4 regions of the Pseudomonas sp. BIGb0558 genome follow, and region 1 is predicted to be linked to each of the others. Evidence: predicted binding sites of a transcription regulator. Region 1 holds the regulator's gene; each other region holds the start of a gene.
What was found. Region 1 encodes sigma-54, which starts transcription at its own class of promoters, with help from an activator protein. Its sites were predicted from a motif close to ANTGGCATNNANNTTGCTNT; they were not measured.

Region 1 (3,609 bases):
CCACTGCGCCGAAGTTCATCCTGCTGGATGAACCTTTCGCCGGTGTCGACCCGATCTCGGTCGGCGACATCAAGCAGATCATCCACCACCTGAAAGCCAAGGGCATCGGTGTGTTGATCACCGACCACAACGTCCGCGAGACCCTCGATATCTGCGAAACCGCGTATATCGTCAACGATGGACAGCTGATTGCCGAAGGTGACTCCGCCACCATCCTGGCCAACGAACTGGTCAAGGAAGTGTATCTGGGTCACGAGTTCCGCCTGTAAACACGGTGGTATCAGGCCATTCGCCATGGAGCGCGGGAGTCAATAAAAACCTCAGTATTTTTATTGTTACCGCGCTCTAGGCAAAGCCCCCGATATCAGGCATATAATTTGCTTATGTTTGGCGCTCACGCGCCCTGTCGTGGATGGCGCATTGCGCCGGCGAATAAGGTGTTAAGCCCCTGCCATGAAACCATCGCTAGTCCTGAGAATGGGCCAGCAGCTGACGATGACACCGCAGCTGCAACAGGCCATCCGCCTGCTCCAATTGTCGACCCTGGACCTGCAACAGGAAATCCAGGAGGCCCTGGAGTCCAATCCGATGCTCGAACGCCAGGAAGAAGGCGACGACTTCGATAATGCAGACCCGCTGGCCGACAACATCGAGCAAAAACCCAACCCCGACGTACAGGAACCCTCCTACCAGGAAACCGCCCCCACGGTGGATAACCTCGAGGAAGGTGAATGGAACGAACGCATTCCCAACGAACTTCCCGTGGACACCGCGTGGGAAGACGTCTACCAGACCAGCGCCAGCAGCCTGCCCAGCAATGATGATGACGAGTGGGACTTCACCACCCGCACGTCCGCCGGCGAGAGCCTGCAGAGCCATTTGCTCTGGCAACTGAACCTGGCCCCGATGTCCGACACCGATCGCCTGATCGCCGTGACCCTGATCGATTGCATCAACAATCAGGGCTACCTGGACGAGACCCTTGAGGAGATCCTCGAGGCCTTCGACCCGGAACTGGACATCGAACTGGACGAAATCGAAGCCGTCCTGCACCGCATCCAGCAATTCGAGCCCGCCGGCATCGGCGCCCGCACCCTCAGCGAGTGCCTGCTGCTGCAACTGCGCCAATTGCCGGCGAAAACACCTTGGCTGGCCGAAGCGCAGCGCCTGGTCACCGACTACATCGACCTGCTGGGCAGCCGCGACTACAGCCAGTTGATGCGCCGCATGAAGCTCAAGGAAGATGACCTGCGCCAGATCATCGAGCTGGTGCAGAGCCTCAACCCGCGTCCGGGCTCACAGATCGAGTCCAGCGAAGCCGAATACGTCGTGCCGGATGTAATCGTGCGCAAGGACAACGAGCGCTGGCTGGTGGAGCTGAACCAGGAATCGGTACCGCGCCTGCGGGTCAACCCGCAATACGCAGGTTTCGTGCGCCGCGCCGACACCAGCGCCGATAACACCTTCATGCGCAACCAGTTGCAGGAAGCCCGCTGGTTCATCAAAAGCCTGCAAAGCCGCAACGAAACCCTGATGAAAGTCGCCACCCAGATCGTCGAGCACCAGCGCGGCTTCCTGGAATACGGCGATGAAGCGATGAAGCCGCTGGTACTGCACGACATCGCCGAGGCGGTAGGCATGCACGAATCGACGATTTCCCGGGTAACCACGCAAAAATTCATGCATACCCCACGGGGCATTTATGAGCTGAAATACTTTTTCTCCAGCCACGTCAGCACCTCCGAAGGCGGCGAATGCTCGTCCACGGCGATCCGCGCGATCATCAAAAAACTGGTTGCCGCGGAAAATCAGAAAAAGCCGTTGAGTGACAGCAAGATCGCTGGTTTACTGGAGGCACAAGGCATTCAGGTCGCCCGTCGAACCGTCGCCAAGTACCGCGAGTCCCTTGGGATCGCGCCTTCCAGCGAGCGTAAACGTTTGATGTGACGGGCGGGCCATAGCGTTCCAGTGGCAGGCACCCCGGCCTGCCGCTTTATGCACTGGCAACGAAGGAGAAGCTGTATGCAAGTCAACATCAGTGGACACCAACTGGAAGTGACCGAACCGCTGCGCGCCTATATCGGCGAAAAACTCAAACGAATTGAGGGGCATTTCGACAAGATCACCAACGTGCAAGTCATCATGACTGTCGAGAAGCTCAAGCAGAAAATCGAAGCCACCTTGCGTATACCCGGCGGGGAAGTAGTCGCCAATGCCGAGCATTCAGATATGTATGCTGCCATTGACGACCTTACCGACAAGCTGGATCGCCAAATCAAAAAGCATAAGGAAAAGCAGCAGAGTCTTCTTCAAGGCACTGGCCGCTAACACTCCCCACCCATGATTCGACTTGAAACCATCCTGACCCCCGGCCGTTCCCTCGTGAACGTGCCGGGCGGCAGTAAAAAGCGTGCCCTCGAACAAATTGCCAACCTGATCGGCCGCGAAGTGCCCGAACTGGATACGCAAGCTGTGTATGAGGCACTGATCGCCCGTGAAAAGCTCGGTTCCACCGGCTTTGGCAACGGCATCGCCATTCCTCACTGCCGCCTGCAAGGCTGTGAGTCGCCAGTCAGCGCCCTGCTGCACCTGGACGCCCCCATCGATTTCGACGCCATCGACGGCGCGCCGGTCGACCTGCTGTTTGTACTGCTGGTCCCGCAAGCTGCCACCGATGCGCACCTGGAACTGCTTCGGCAGATCGCCAGCATGCTCGACCGCAAGGAAGTACGCGACAAACTGCGCAGCGCTCCCAGCAATGAGGCGCTTTATCAGGTTGTCCTGGATGAACAAAACGGGCAGTAATCATGCGTTTGATCATCGTCAGCGGCCGTTCCGGCTCAGGTAAAAGCACGGCTCTCAATGTTCTTGAGGACAACGGCTTCTATTGCATCGACAACCTGCCCGCCGGCCTGCTGCCGGAACTGGCGGAACGTGCACTGATCCATACCGAGCTGGCACAACCGCTGGTCGCTGTTTCCATCGACGCCCGCAACCTGCCCAGCCACCTCACCCGCTTCCCCGAACTGCTCGAAGAAGTGCGGGCCAAGCACATCCATTGCGACGTGCTGTACCTCGACGCCGACGAAGAGACGCTGCTCAAGCGCTTCTCCGAAACCCGTCGACGCCACCCGCTGAGCAGCCCGCACCGCTCGCTGGCCGAAGCCATCGAGGACGAGACCAAGCTGCTGGGGCCGATCATTGACCTGGCCGACCTCAAGATCAACACCACCGGCCTGAACCTGTATCAGTTGCGCGATGCGATCAAGCTGCGCCTGCTGAATCAGCCGGAGCCGGGCACCGCCTTCCTCGTTGAGTCGTTTGGCTTCAAACGCGGTATGCCCGTGGATGCCGACCTGGTGTTTGACGTGCGCTGCCTGCCCAACCCGTACTGGAAGCCGGAACTGCGTGATCAATCCGGGCTGGACGCACCCGTGGCCGAGTACCTGGCGGCGCAACCGGATGTGGAAGAGATGTTCCAGGATATCTCCAGCTACTTGCTCAAATGGCTGCCGCGTTTTGCGGCCAGCAACCGGGCTTATGTCACCATTGCCATTGGCTGCACCGGCGGCCATCACCGTTCCGTCTACCTGACCGAACGCCTGGGCA
Region 2 (3,609 bases), on a different contig from region 1:
TGTTTTCGGTTAAAAACCCCTGTTAAGCCAATTTAAAACGTCTGTTTAAGGGCGTAGTCTTACGTGGCCATCAACACTGAGTTGTCGAGGATCTGTTCGTCATGAAATGCCGTGAAGGCTGTGGCGCTTGCTGCATTGCCCCATCCATCAGCTCTCCATTACCGGGAATGCCGGCTGGTAAACCTGCGGGCGAACGCTGCCTGCATCTGTCGGTCGAACAACTGTGCCAGTTGTTTGGCCAGCCTGAGCGACCGGCGGTGTGCAGTTCGTTCCAGGCGGATATCGAGGTCTGTGGCAACAGCCAGGAAGAAGCGATCAGGTTGATCGGCTGGTGGGAACAGATGACGGCGGCTTAGTGGGCTGTTCAAAGTACTGAACTTCAACAATAAGGAATAAGACCATGGGTTCACTGAAACGAGTTGCGGTGTTGTGCGGTTTTACCGTTTTGTTTGCTGCTGCTGCACACGCTGAAGACTGGCAGACGGCCAAGGATGAAGACGGTATCAAAGTCTCCTTGAGCGAAATCGCCGGCTCCAAGTACAAGGCTTATCGCGGTGTGACCACCATCAAGGCACCGCTGGCCAAGATCCAGGCATTGCAGGAAGACGTGGCGGGGGCCTGTTCCTGGATCCACGAATGCAAGTCGCAGAAACTCCTCAAGCAGGAAGGCGACAAGAGCTGGACCTACACCCAGTTCAAGGCACCGTTCCCGGTGACCGATCGTGACTCGATCCTGGAAATCACCACCACCAAGGCCGCCGACGGCAGCGTGACCCGCAAGCTGTTGGAAGTGCCGACCTACCAGCCGGAAGTCAAAGGCTATGTGCGCGTGGCCCAGGTGGACGGTTACTGGAAACTGGTGCCCAAGGGCGACAACCTGACCGAAGTCACCTACCAGGTGCACACCGAGCCAGGTGGCAGCGTGCCGTCGTGGCTGGCCAACAAATTTGTGGTGGACGCCCCGTTCAACACCTTGAAAGCCCTGAAGGAACACGCTGAGAAATAACAACAGCTGATCAGGTGCCTCCTGCCTTGAGTGGAACGATCTTCGAGCCCTCAAGGTCCAGATAGATGTAAGCCCACCCATGGGTTTTATCGAGGAGGCACTGATGCAAACGTGGAAAATTACCTTCGTTGATGATCATGGCGTGAAGTCCGTAGAGCAGTTCGTCTGCGGCGAAAAGCCAAGCCTTGAAGAGGCTGCCCATATGATCCGGGCGAAGTTGCTGCCAGTGGCTGCCGAACTGGACCTCAACGACCTGGAAGGCCGTACGGCCGAGCCCACGGTAAAAAGTCTGAAAGACCAGAACAGTATTCAGATCCTCGACATTTCTCCCGCCGCCTGAACATTTCCTGTACGTGTTTAAACAGCCTCTGGTGGAGCTGATAGCTTCGCGCTACTCTGCAATGGAGATCAGCGAATGAATCGCTAAGGTCTGGTCTTGTCAGCTACATGCTTGTCTCCCGGCGGCGACTTCATTGCCGTAACACCCGCGCCCTTGCAGCGCGGGCCTTGGGAAGCACGGAAAGTCTATCCATCGGTTTGAGGAGGACGTTTCATGAGCACAGCCTATCAAGAAGACATCAGCACCAACGTGTTGCGCCGCATGAAAGAGGGCGGCTTTGACTTCTCTCGTTTCCACCCCATCGAGTTCTACGCCATTTTCCCGGATGAGGAACGTGCGCGCCGGGCTGCGGGTCGGTTTCGTGGGGAATCGCTGAATGCCCAGGTCAGCGCGCGGGATGACGGCGCCTGGTACCTGGAACTGAGCAAAATCATGTTCGCCACCTACGACGGCATAGGAGACTTCGAGCAGGACTTTGAGGCGGTGGTCGAGCCCTTGGGCGGAATCATCGAGGGATGGGGCGTGAAACAGGAGGTGCGTGGGTTACCCATGTAGCGGCATGAACAACAACACAGCGTATCGGCTGACCTTTGGGTCGGCCGTTTTTGTTTCTGGCGCGGGAAAAATCCTGCACAAAAAAAAGCCACCCGAGCAGGGTGGCCAAAGGGAAGATCGGGCAGAAGGGGAACCGATCGGTACATCCCGTATCACGTTACCCCTTGAGAAAAAGATTTAGCTGTAGGAGGTGTCCTGTTCAGCTGATGAGCGCGATTATCCCCAGGGTTTGCCGGGCAGTGAAATCAACTCTGACTATGCTGTTGATAGTCATGGCCTGCATTGCAATGAGGCGCCGCCCATGACAGCGGGTATTTGCTGCACCGGGACGGTGCGGTGAGCGCTGAGCCTATATCCAACTGATTGATACTTAAGTGTTTATGCCGCTGGCACGGGCCTTGCGATGGTTCTTGCGTCCGGGTGACAAGGAGTACGGCATGATCCGCACTTATTACGATGAGATGTACGACGGGGCAGGGCAGGTGCGCCCCCATTACCGCGAATTTGCCCGCTGGTTGGCCGAGACGCCCCCTGAACTGCTGGCCCAGCGCCGGCGCGAAGCCGATTTGCTGTTTCACCGGGCCGGCATCACCTTCACCCTGTATGGCGACGAGCAAGGCACCGAGCGCCTGATTCCCTTCGACACGATCCCCCGCAGCATCCCGGCCAGTGAATGGCGGATCGTCGAGCGCGGCTGTATCCAGCGGGTCAAGGCGCTGAACATGTTCCTCGCCGACCTGTATCACGAACAACGCATCATCAAGGCCGGGATCATCCCCGCCGAGCAAGTGCTGGCCAACGAGCAATATCAGTTGGCGATGCAGGGCCTGGACCTGCACCGCGATATCTATTCCCACATCTCCGGCGTCGATCTCGTACGCGATGGCGACGGCACTTACTACGTCCTCGAAGACAACCTGCGCACCCCCAGCGGTGTCAGCTACATGCTCGAAGACCGCAAGATGATGATGCGCCTGTTCCCCGAACTGTTCGCCGCCCAGCGCATCGCCCCGATCGATCACTACCCCAACCTGTTGCTCGACACCCTGAAAAGCTCCAGCCCGCTGGATAACCCCAGTGTGGTGGTGCTGACGCCTGGGCGTTTCAACAGTGCGTTCTTCGAACATGCGTTCCTGGCCCGTGAAATGGGCGTGGAACTGGTGGAAGGCGCCGACCTGTTCGTGCGCGATGACCGGGTGTTCATGCGCACCACCGACGGCCCCAAGGCGGTGGACGTGATCTACCGTCGCCTCGACGACGCATTCCTCGACCCACTGGCCTTCAACCCGGACTCCATGCTCGGCGTGCCCGGCCTGCTGGCGGCGTATCGTTCGGGCAATGTGGTACTGGCCAATGCCATCGGCACCGGGGTGGCGGATGACAAATCGGTGTACCCCTTCGTCACCGAGATGATCCGTTTTTACCTGGATGAAGAGCCGATCCTGAAGAACGTTCCGACGTTTCAGTGTCGTAATCCCAGTGAGCTGTCCCACGTACTGGCCAACCTTCCGGAACTGGTGGTGAAGGAAACCCAAGGCTCCGGTGGCTACGGCATGTTGGTGGGCCCGGCAGCCACGGCGGCGGAAATCGAAGCCTTCCGCGCACGCATCAAGGCCAAGCCCCACGCCTACATCGCGCAGCCAACCCTGTGCCTGTCGACGTGTCCGACCTTTGTCGAAAACGGCATCGCCCCGCGGCATATCGACCT
Region 3 (3,609 bases), on a different contig from region 1:
GGCCCAGTGCCTGGATGCCGGCGGCGACGACTTCCTGGCCAAGCCCTACAGCCAGGTGATCCTGGCGGCGAAGATCAACGCCATGGACCGCCTGCGTCGCCTGCAGGCCACGGTGTTGCAGCAACGCGACCTGATCGCCCGGCATCATGACTACCTGCTGCAGGAACAGCGGGTGGCCAAGGCGGTGTTCGACAAGGTGGCCCACTCCGGCTGCATCAATGCCGCGCCGAATATTCGCTACGTGCAATCACCCTATGCGCTGTTCAACGGCGATCTGCTGCTGGCCGCCTACACGCCGTCGGGGGATATGCATGTGCTGCTGGGGGATTTTACCGGCCACGGTTTGCCGGCGGCGGTCGGCGCCATGCCGCTGGCGGAAGTGTTCTACGGCATGACCGCCAAGGGCTACGGCCTGGCGCAGACGCTGCGGGAGATGAACGCCAAGCTCAAGCGCATCCTGCCGGTGGACATGTTCTGTTGCGCCACCTTGCTGTGCCTCAGCGCCCAGCGCCGGGCGGTGGAAGTGTGGAACGGCGGGATGCCCGAGGGCTACGTGCATGAAGTCACCACGGGCAAGCGCACGCCGCTGGTGTCGCGGCATTTGCCATTGGGTGTGCTGGCGGCCGAGGCGTTCGATGACCGCACGGAAGTCTGGCCGATGGCGTTGGGCGACCGGGTGTTCTTGCTGTCGGATGGCGTGCTGGATACGGCCGACGCCCATGAACAGTTGTTTGGCGCCGAGCGCTTGCAGGGGGTGTTTGCCGCCAACCGCGAGCCGGATCGGTTGTTTGAAGAGATCGAACAGGCGCTGGCCGGTTTTCGTGGCGAGGTGCGCGATGACATCAGCATGGTGGAGATCAGCCTGCAGGTGGGGGAGGTTTTGCGTTCGCCGTCGGTGGTGTATTCCGACAGCGGCCAGTCTTCTCCGCTGGATTGGTCGGTCAGCTTTGAATTTCGGGCTGAGACGCTTAAGTCCTACAACCCTTTGCCCTATTTACTGCAACTGTTGTTGGAGATTCATGGGCTGCGGGAGCAAAGCGGTGCGTTGTATAGCGTGATGGCGGAGTTGTATTCCAATGCCCTGGAGCATGGCGTGTTGGGGCTGGATTCGCGGCTCAAGCGCGATGCCCAGGGGTTTGCCGCCTATTACCGCGAGCGCAATGAGCGGCTGGCGCAGTTGAACAGCGGGTATGTGCGGGTGCACCTGAATGTGGTGCCGACCGGGGAGGGCGGTTGCCTGACGCTGCGAATCGAGGACAGTGGGGCGGGGTTTGATGTGGATAAGGTGCTGGCCAGGCCGCTGGATGTTGACCGTCTGTCTGGTAGGGGGTTGAGCCTGGTGCGGCAGTTGAGCAGCGATGTAGGCTGGTCCGACGGCGGGCGGTGTGTGTGCGTGGAGTTTTCATGGAAGGCTCTGGCATAATCCGCCGATTCTTGATCAAGGAGCGAACAAGTGGCAGAGATTCATCTGGACCCCGATGTGCTGACCGGTTTGCAGGAGGTCATGGAGGGCGAGTATCCGAAGTTGCTCGACACCTTTCTCGATGACTCGCAAAAGCGGGTAGAGGCGCTGCGCAGGGCTCGGGATGATGCCAAGGCCCTGGGGCGGATTGCGCATAGCTTTAAAGGCAGCAGCGGTAACCTTGGGGCTGTGCGGTTGGCTGAGCTTTGTCAGTTGCTTGAAGATAAGTCGGCCAAGCCTGTGGTTGCGGATTTGGGGCAGTTGGTGGATGAAATTGACCATGAATTCGCGCTGGTCAGGCCGTTGTATGAGCATGAGCGGGAGCGGTTTGGGCTCTGACGCTGTTGGTGGGTATATCCGTTATTTAGGTAACGGCTACTTATGGTTTCGCTCTTACAGCGGGTCATTTTTGAAAAGCCGGAATGCCGGCCCAGTCAAAAGCAACCAAAACGCTCTGCCCGGTATGACTCACCCCACGCACATAGGTAACAGTTTTTTTAACTGGCACGGTCAACTGTGGGAGCTGGCTTGCCTGCGATGGCATCACCTTGGTGTGTCTGATGTACCGAGTTGTCTGCATCGCAGGCAAGCCAGCTCCCACAGAAAAGCAGCTCTGCTTTGGCTTTTGATCTGGCTTCTAACACTCAAGCCGGCCGGCAGGCCGGTGTAAGCGCGGAACCCATATCAGCAACAACGAAATAACGGATATACACCCCAAAACCAAAACCTGGCCCAACTCTTGCTCTACCTCCAGTAACCGCACCCTCGACCCCTGTGCGGCGGAGACTCTATATATGGCAATCACCCCGAACTCGCTCCTTCAGGCGGCCCCTGCGGCCAAGCCTCAAGCGCCCGCTGCCAATCCACTGGTAGCGGCTGCGGACCCGCGGGACAAGGCCCCGGGCTTCGCTCAGGTGTTCGCCAACCAGGCTTCCGCGCCGGCGCCAAAACCTGCCGACAACACCACCAGGTCGACCCGCGACAAGCCGGCGGACAACAGCGCCAAGCCCGTCGCCACCAATGATAAGCCTGCCGCCGGCACCCCATCGGTTGCCGATAACGGCAAGACTTTGCCTTCCACCCCGCCGGCCAAGTCCGACACCCCGGACACCACCGCCAAGACCGACGACGCAGCCCCGGCAGACGACCCAGCCCTGGCCCAGCAACCCCCGGCCGACCCTGCCGTCGACCCGGCGCTGATGGCCGCGGTTGTCCCGGTTCCGGTCCCTGTAACGCCGGCGCCCGTCGAAACCCCGGCCCCGGCCGCAACCGCGACGAAAGACGACAAGTCCCAGCCTGTCGTGGCCCCACCGGTTGCCGCGACCGACGACGCCAAGCCCGCCTTCGACCCCGAAGCCGACCCGCTGGACGCGATGCCCGCCGTGCGCCTGGCCATGGAGCAGGGCGGACACGTTTCCGCCAGCAGTCAGAGCACCGCAAAAAATGCCCCGGTGCAGGCCTCGACCGACGATCAGCCCACCCTCGCGCAAAACTTTGCCACTGGCCTGGCCAATATGGTCGATCAGCAAGCGTCCAAGGACAGCACCGACCAGGGCGGCGACAAAGCCTTCGGCAGCCTGATCGACGGCGGCCTCAAGGACCTGAAGAACGCCAGCAGCGACACCCGTGTCGATGACTTCGCCAACCGCCTCGCCGCGCTGACCCAGGCCGCCACGCCGAAAACCGCGAATGCCCTGCCACCGGTGGCCAATGCGCCCCTGGCGATGCACCAGAGCGGCTGGACCGACGAGGTAGTGAACCGCGTCATGTACCTGTCCAGCGCCAACCTCAAATCGGCCGAAATCCAGTTGCAGCCTGCTGAACTGGGCCGCCTGGACATCAGCGTGAAAATGTCCGCCGACCAACAGGCCCAGGTCACTTTCATGAGCGGCCACGCGGTGGTCCGTGAAGCCCTGGAAAGCCAGTCGGGCCGCCTGCGGGAGATGTTTGCCCAGCAGGGCATGGGCCAGGTCGACGTCAACGTATCCGACCAGTCCCGTGGCTGGCAGGGTCAGCAGGGCCAGGACCAGCAACAGCAGAACCAGGCACGCGGCGTCAGTGGCAATGGCGGGCGGGGTGATGGGGCTGATGGCGGCGGTATCGGTGAAGTGGCTGAAGTTGCGGCGCCGGTTGTGCAGTCCGTGGTC
Region 4 (3,609 bases), on a different contig from region 1:
TTCGGCATCATCCATCAATGAGCCCGGGTCTTCATTGCCCGGGTCATTGAGTTCATCGTCATCTTCCAGGTCTACAGACATGACCGTCTCCTCTAACCGCCTTGGGTATCGATATCGGCATCGGTTTCAGGCTTGGGCTCGCGCTCGGGCTTGAAGTCTGGACTGTAGTCGTTTTCTTTGGCCTTGGGGTCGCTGGCGGGTTTGGGGTCTTTCGGCGCATCGGCGGCGGTGCCGGGGGCCGGCTCGCCGCGGTCGATGGCCGGGTCGTTACGGTTGCTGACTTGGGGATCGTTGTCTGTGCTCATGGCTCACCTCTGTTGAAAAACGCAGACTGCGTAAAGGTAAGGTCGTGCGCCGTGGGATGAAGTTCCCGTGAGTTACGAACCCGGGTTGTCCACCTGGATATAGAACGCATAGGCCCCCAGGATTACCCAGAACACCATGAACAGCCACGGCGCACGCATCGAGAACAGCAGTGACTTGCGATAGCCCTTGTGGGACGACTCCGTTTCACTGAACAGCGGCGATTCATCATAGGCCAGGCCCATGACCGGCTCGCTGCGCAGCAGTTCGCTCTGCTTGTAGTGCCAGTGATCGATGATGTCGTAGGCCGCCCGAATGCCCGGCCAGGCGTTCAGGGAACTGAGGATGCCGAGCATCGCCAGGAATACCGGCACCACCAGGGTGAACAGCTTGCCCCATTCCGGGTTGAGGTTGCCCATGCCGGAAACGAAGGCGATCACCAGGAACGACTGCGCCGTGAGGTAGGCGTCGGTGCGGTTGGCCAGGATGCTGGTTTCGTACTGGATCTCGCGTCGGTAGAAATCGAGACGGTCCTTGGGCGAACCGAAAATCTTCGCGTTGTGTTCGCTGTGGTCGGTCTGGTTCGACTCCGGAGTGTCGGGTGAAATGATTCTGGGCACATCCGTGCTCCGTGCTGGCATTTGAAGCAGTTTAGAAGAACCGGGCTGGTGCAAAGTTCAAGTAATCAGTGCACCGTTTTGAGGCGATAGAGCTACATCTGTGGCGAGAGAGCTTGCTCCCGCTGGACCGGGACAGCGCTCCAGTGCACAGCGCTCTCATTCCTTTTTGGGGCCGCTGCGCAGCCCAGCGGGAGCAAGCTCCCTCGCCACAAGGTGGATGGCACAGGCATTGCTTTATTGATTCATCTGCCCGGATACAGGAGCAATCGTTACCCCCCGACCCAGAGCCCACCCCAAAAGAAAGTAAGGACCAGGCCTGCTGGCACCATCAGCCACGGGCTCATAAAAAAATGCGTTTTCTAAAGCGGCAGTGCCAAAGCGCAGTTAGTCCCGGCACTGACAAGGTAATTGGAATGGCTCGATCTTTCTTTGATGAAATGAATGACGCACAAGGCGTTTGCCGTGCGCACTATCAGGAATTCTCCCGCTGGCTGGCCAATACGCCGCCAGAACTGCTGGCCCAGCGCCGCCGTGAAGCCGACCTGCTGTTTCACCGCGCCGGGATCACTTTCACCCTGTATGGCGACGAGCAAGACACCGAGCGCCTGATCCCCTTCGACATCATCCCCCGCAGCATTCCCGCCAGTGAGTGGAGCGTCATCGAGCGCGGCTGTATCCAGCGGGTGAACGCACTGAACATGTTCCTTGCCGACATCTACCACGACCAGCGCATCATCAAGGCCGGGATCATCCCCGCCGACCAGGTGCTGGGCAACGAGGGTTACCAGAAGGCGATGGTCGGGCTGGACCTGCACCGCGATATCTACTCGCACATCTCCGGGGTCGACCTTGTACGCGACGGCGACGGCACCTACTACGTGCTCGAAGACAACCTGCGCACCCCCAGCGGCGTGAGCTACATGCTCGAAGACCGCAAGATGATGATGCGGTTGTTCCCCGAGGTCTTCGCCAAGCAGCGCATCGCCCCGGTGGACCACTACCCCAACCTGCTGCTCAAGACCCTGAAAAGCTCCAGCCGCCTGGACAACCCGAATGTGGTGGTGCTGACGCCGGGGCGCTTCAACAGCGCGTTCTTCGAGCATGCATTCCTGGCCCGGGAAATGGGCGTGGAGCTGGTGGAAGGCGCCGACCTGTTCGTGCACGACCTCAAGGTGTTCATGCGCACCACCGACGGCCCCAAGGCCGTGGATGTGATCTACCGCCGAATCGACGACGCGTTCCTCGACCCGCAAGCCTTCAACCCCGACTCGATGCTCGGCGTGCCCGGCCTGGTCGCGGCCTACTGCGCAGGCAATGTGGTGCTGGCGAATGCCATCGGTACCGGCGTGGCGGACGACAAGTCGATCTACCCGTATGTGCCGGAAATGATCCGGTTCTACCTGGATGAAGAGCCGGTGCTGCAAAACGTGCCGACCTTCCAGTGTCGCAAGCCGGATGAGCTGTCCCACGTCCTCGCGCACCTGCCGGAACTGGTGGTCAAGGAAACCCAGGGCTCCGGCGGCTATGGCATGCTGGTAGGCCCCGCCTCCACCGCTGCCGAGATCGAAGACTTCCGTCAACGTATCAAGGCCCGCCCCCACGCCTACATCGCCCAACCGACCTTGAGCCTGTCCACCTGCCCGACCTTTGTCGAAAACGGCATCGCGCCACGGCATATCGACCTGCGGCCGTTCGTGCTGTCGGGCAAGGAAACCCGCCTGGTACCCGGCGGCCTCACCCGCGTGGCACTGCGTGAAGGCTCATTGATCGTCAACTCGTCGCAAGGCGGCGGAACCAAGGACACCTGGGTGGTGGAGGGCTGAGTATGCTGAGTAGAACCGCCGCAGATCTGTATTGGATGTCCCGTTACCTGGAGCGTGCCGAGAACCTGGCGCGCATGCTGGAAGTCAGTTATTCGCTGTCATTGATGCCCCAGGCCGGGCGCAGTGACGGGCTGGATGAGTTGGCCATGTCGTTGCTCAGCAGCGGCACCCTGGACAGTTACCTCGAACGTCATCAGCAACTGGATGCCGAGCGCATGTTGCACTTCTTCGCCCTGGATGAGGAAAACCCCGCGAGTATCTACAACTGCCTGCGGGCCGCCCGGGGCAACGCCCACGCGGTGCGCGGCCGGATCACCGCCGATATGTGGGAAAACCTCAACGCCACCTGGCTGGAGATGCGCAGCATTGCGGCCGGTGGGCTGGCGCGCCATGGCATCAGCCACTTTTGTGACTGGGTGAAGCAGCGTTCGCACCTGTTTCGCGGGGCGACGTCCGGGACGATCATGCGCAATGACGCGTATCGGTTTATTCGCCTGGGCACGTTTGTCGAGCGGGCGGATAACACCTTGAGGCTGCTGGACGCGCGGTATGAGATGTTTGGGGAAGAGTCCGAAGAGGTCAGTGATCTTTCGGCGCGTGGGTATTACCAGTGGAGCGCGTTGTTGCGGGCCCTGTCGTCGTTTGAGGCGTACACGGAGCTGTATCCGAATGCGCTGAATGCACGGTCGGTGTCGGAGCTGTTGCTGTTGCGCAGTGACGTGCCGCGGTCGTTGCATGCGTGCATCGAGGAGTTGAGCCATATCCTGGCGGACTTGCCCGGGAGTTATGGGCGTACGGCGCAGCGTTTGGCCGCCGAATTTGAGGCGCGGCTGAGGTATACCGGGATTGATGAGATTCTGGAG

Region 2: M2400_RS15225 (circularly permuted type 2 ATP-grasp protein) is a predicted target of sigma-54. The motif match lies at 2,287-2,306, and genes of this name have one in related genera.
Region 3: M2400_RS15550 (flagellar hook-length control protein FliK) is a predicted target of sigma-54. The motif match lies at 2,189-2,208, and genes of this name have one in related genera.
Region 4: M2400_RS08265 (circularly permuted type 2 ATP-grasp protein) is a predicted target of sigma-54. The motif match lies at 1,140-1,159, and genes of this name have one in related genera.

What each region holds. Positions count from the first base shown of each region.
Region 1 covers NZ_JANUEW010000005.1:116,179-119,787, forward strand. Annotated here, with positions in the region: gene lptB (LPS export ABC transporter ATP-binding protein) at 1-269, shown strand, start outside; gene M2400_RS09635 (RNA polymerase factor sigma-54) at 454-1,947, shown strand; gene hpf (ribosome hibernation-promoting factor, HPF/YfiA family) at 2,023-2,328, shown strand; gene ptsN (PTS IIA-like nitrogen regulatory protein PtsN) at 2,341-2,805, shown strand; gene rapZ (RNase adapter RapZ) at 2,808-3,609, shown strand, end outside.
Region 2 covers NZ_JANUEW010000011.1:10,922-14,530, forward strand. Annotated here, with positions in the region: gene M2400_RS15205 (YkgJ family cysteine cluster protein) at 102-356, shown strand; gene M2400_RS15210 (START domain-containing protein) at 401-1,006, shown strand; gene M2400_RS15215 (hypothetical protein) at 1,110-1,346, shown strand; gene M2400_RS15220 (ribonuclease E inhibitor RraB) at 1,560-1,901, shown strand; gene M2400_RS15225 (circularly permuted type 2 ATP-grasp protein) at 2,339-3,609, shown strand, end outside.
Region 3 covers NZ_JANUEW010000011.1:75,285-78,893, forward strand. Annotated here, with positions in the region: gene M2400_RS15540 (fused response regulator/phosphatase) at 1-1,423, shown strand, start outside; gene M2400_RS15545 (Hpt domain-containing protein) at 1,454-1,801, shown strand; gene M2400_RS15550 (flagellar hook-length control protein FliK) at 2,257-3,609, shown strand, end outside.
Region 4 covers NZ_JANUEW010000004.1:107,043-110,651, reverse strand. Annotated here, with positions in the region: gene M2400_RS08280 (hypothetical protein) at 1-81, opposite strand, end outside; gene M2400_RS08275 (hypothetical protein) at 93-305, opposite strand; gene M2400_RS08270 (hypothetical protein) at 378-923, opposite strand; gene M2400_RS08265 (circularly permuted type 2 ATP-grasp protein) at 1,337-2,746, shown strand; gene M2400_RS08260 (alpha-E domain-containing protein) at 2,749-3,609, shown strand, end outside.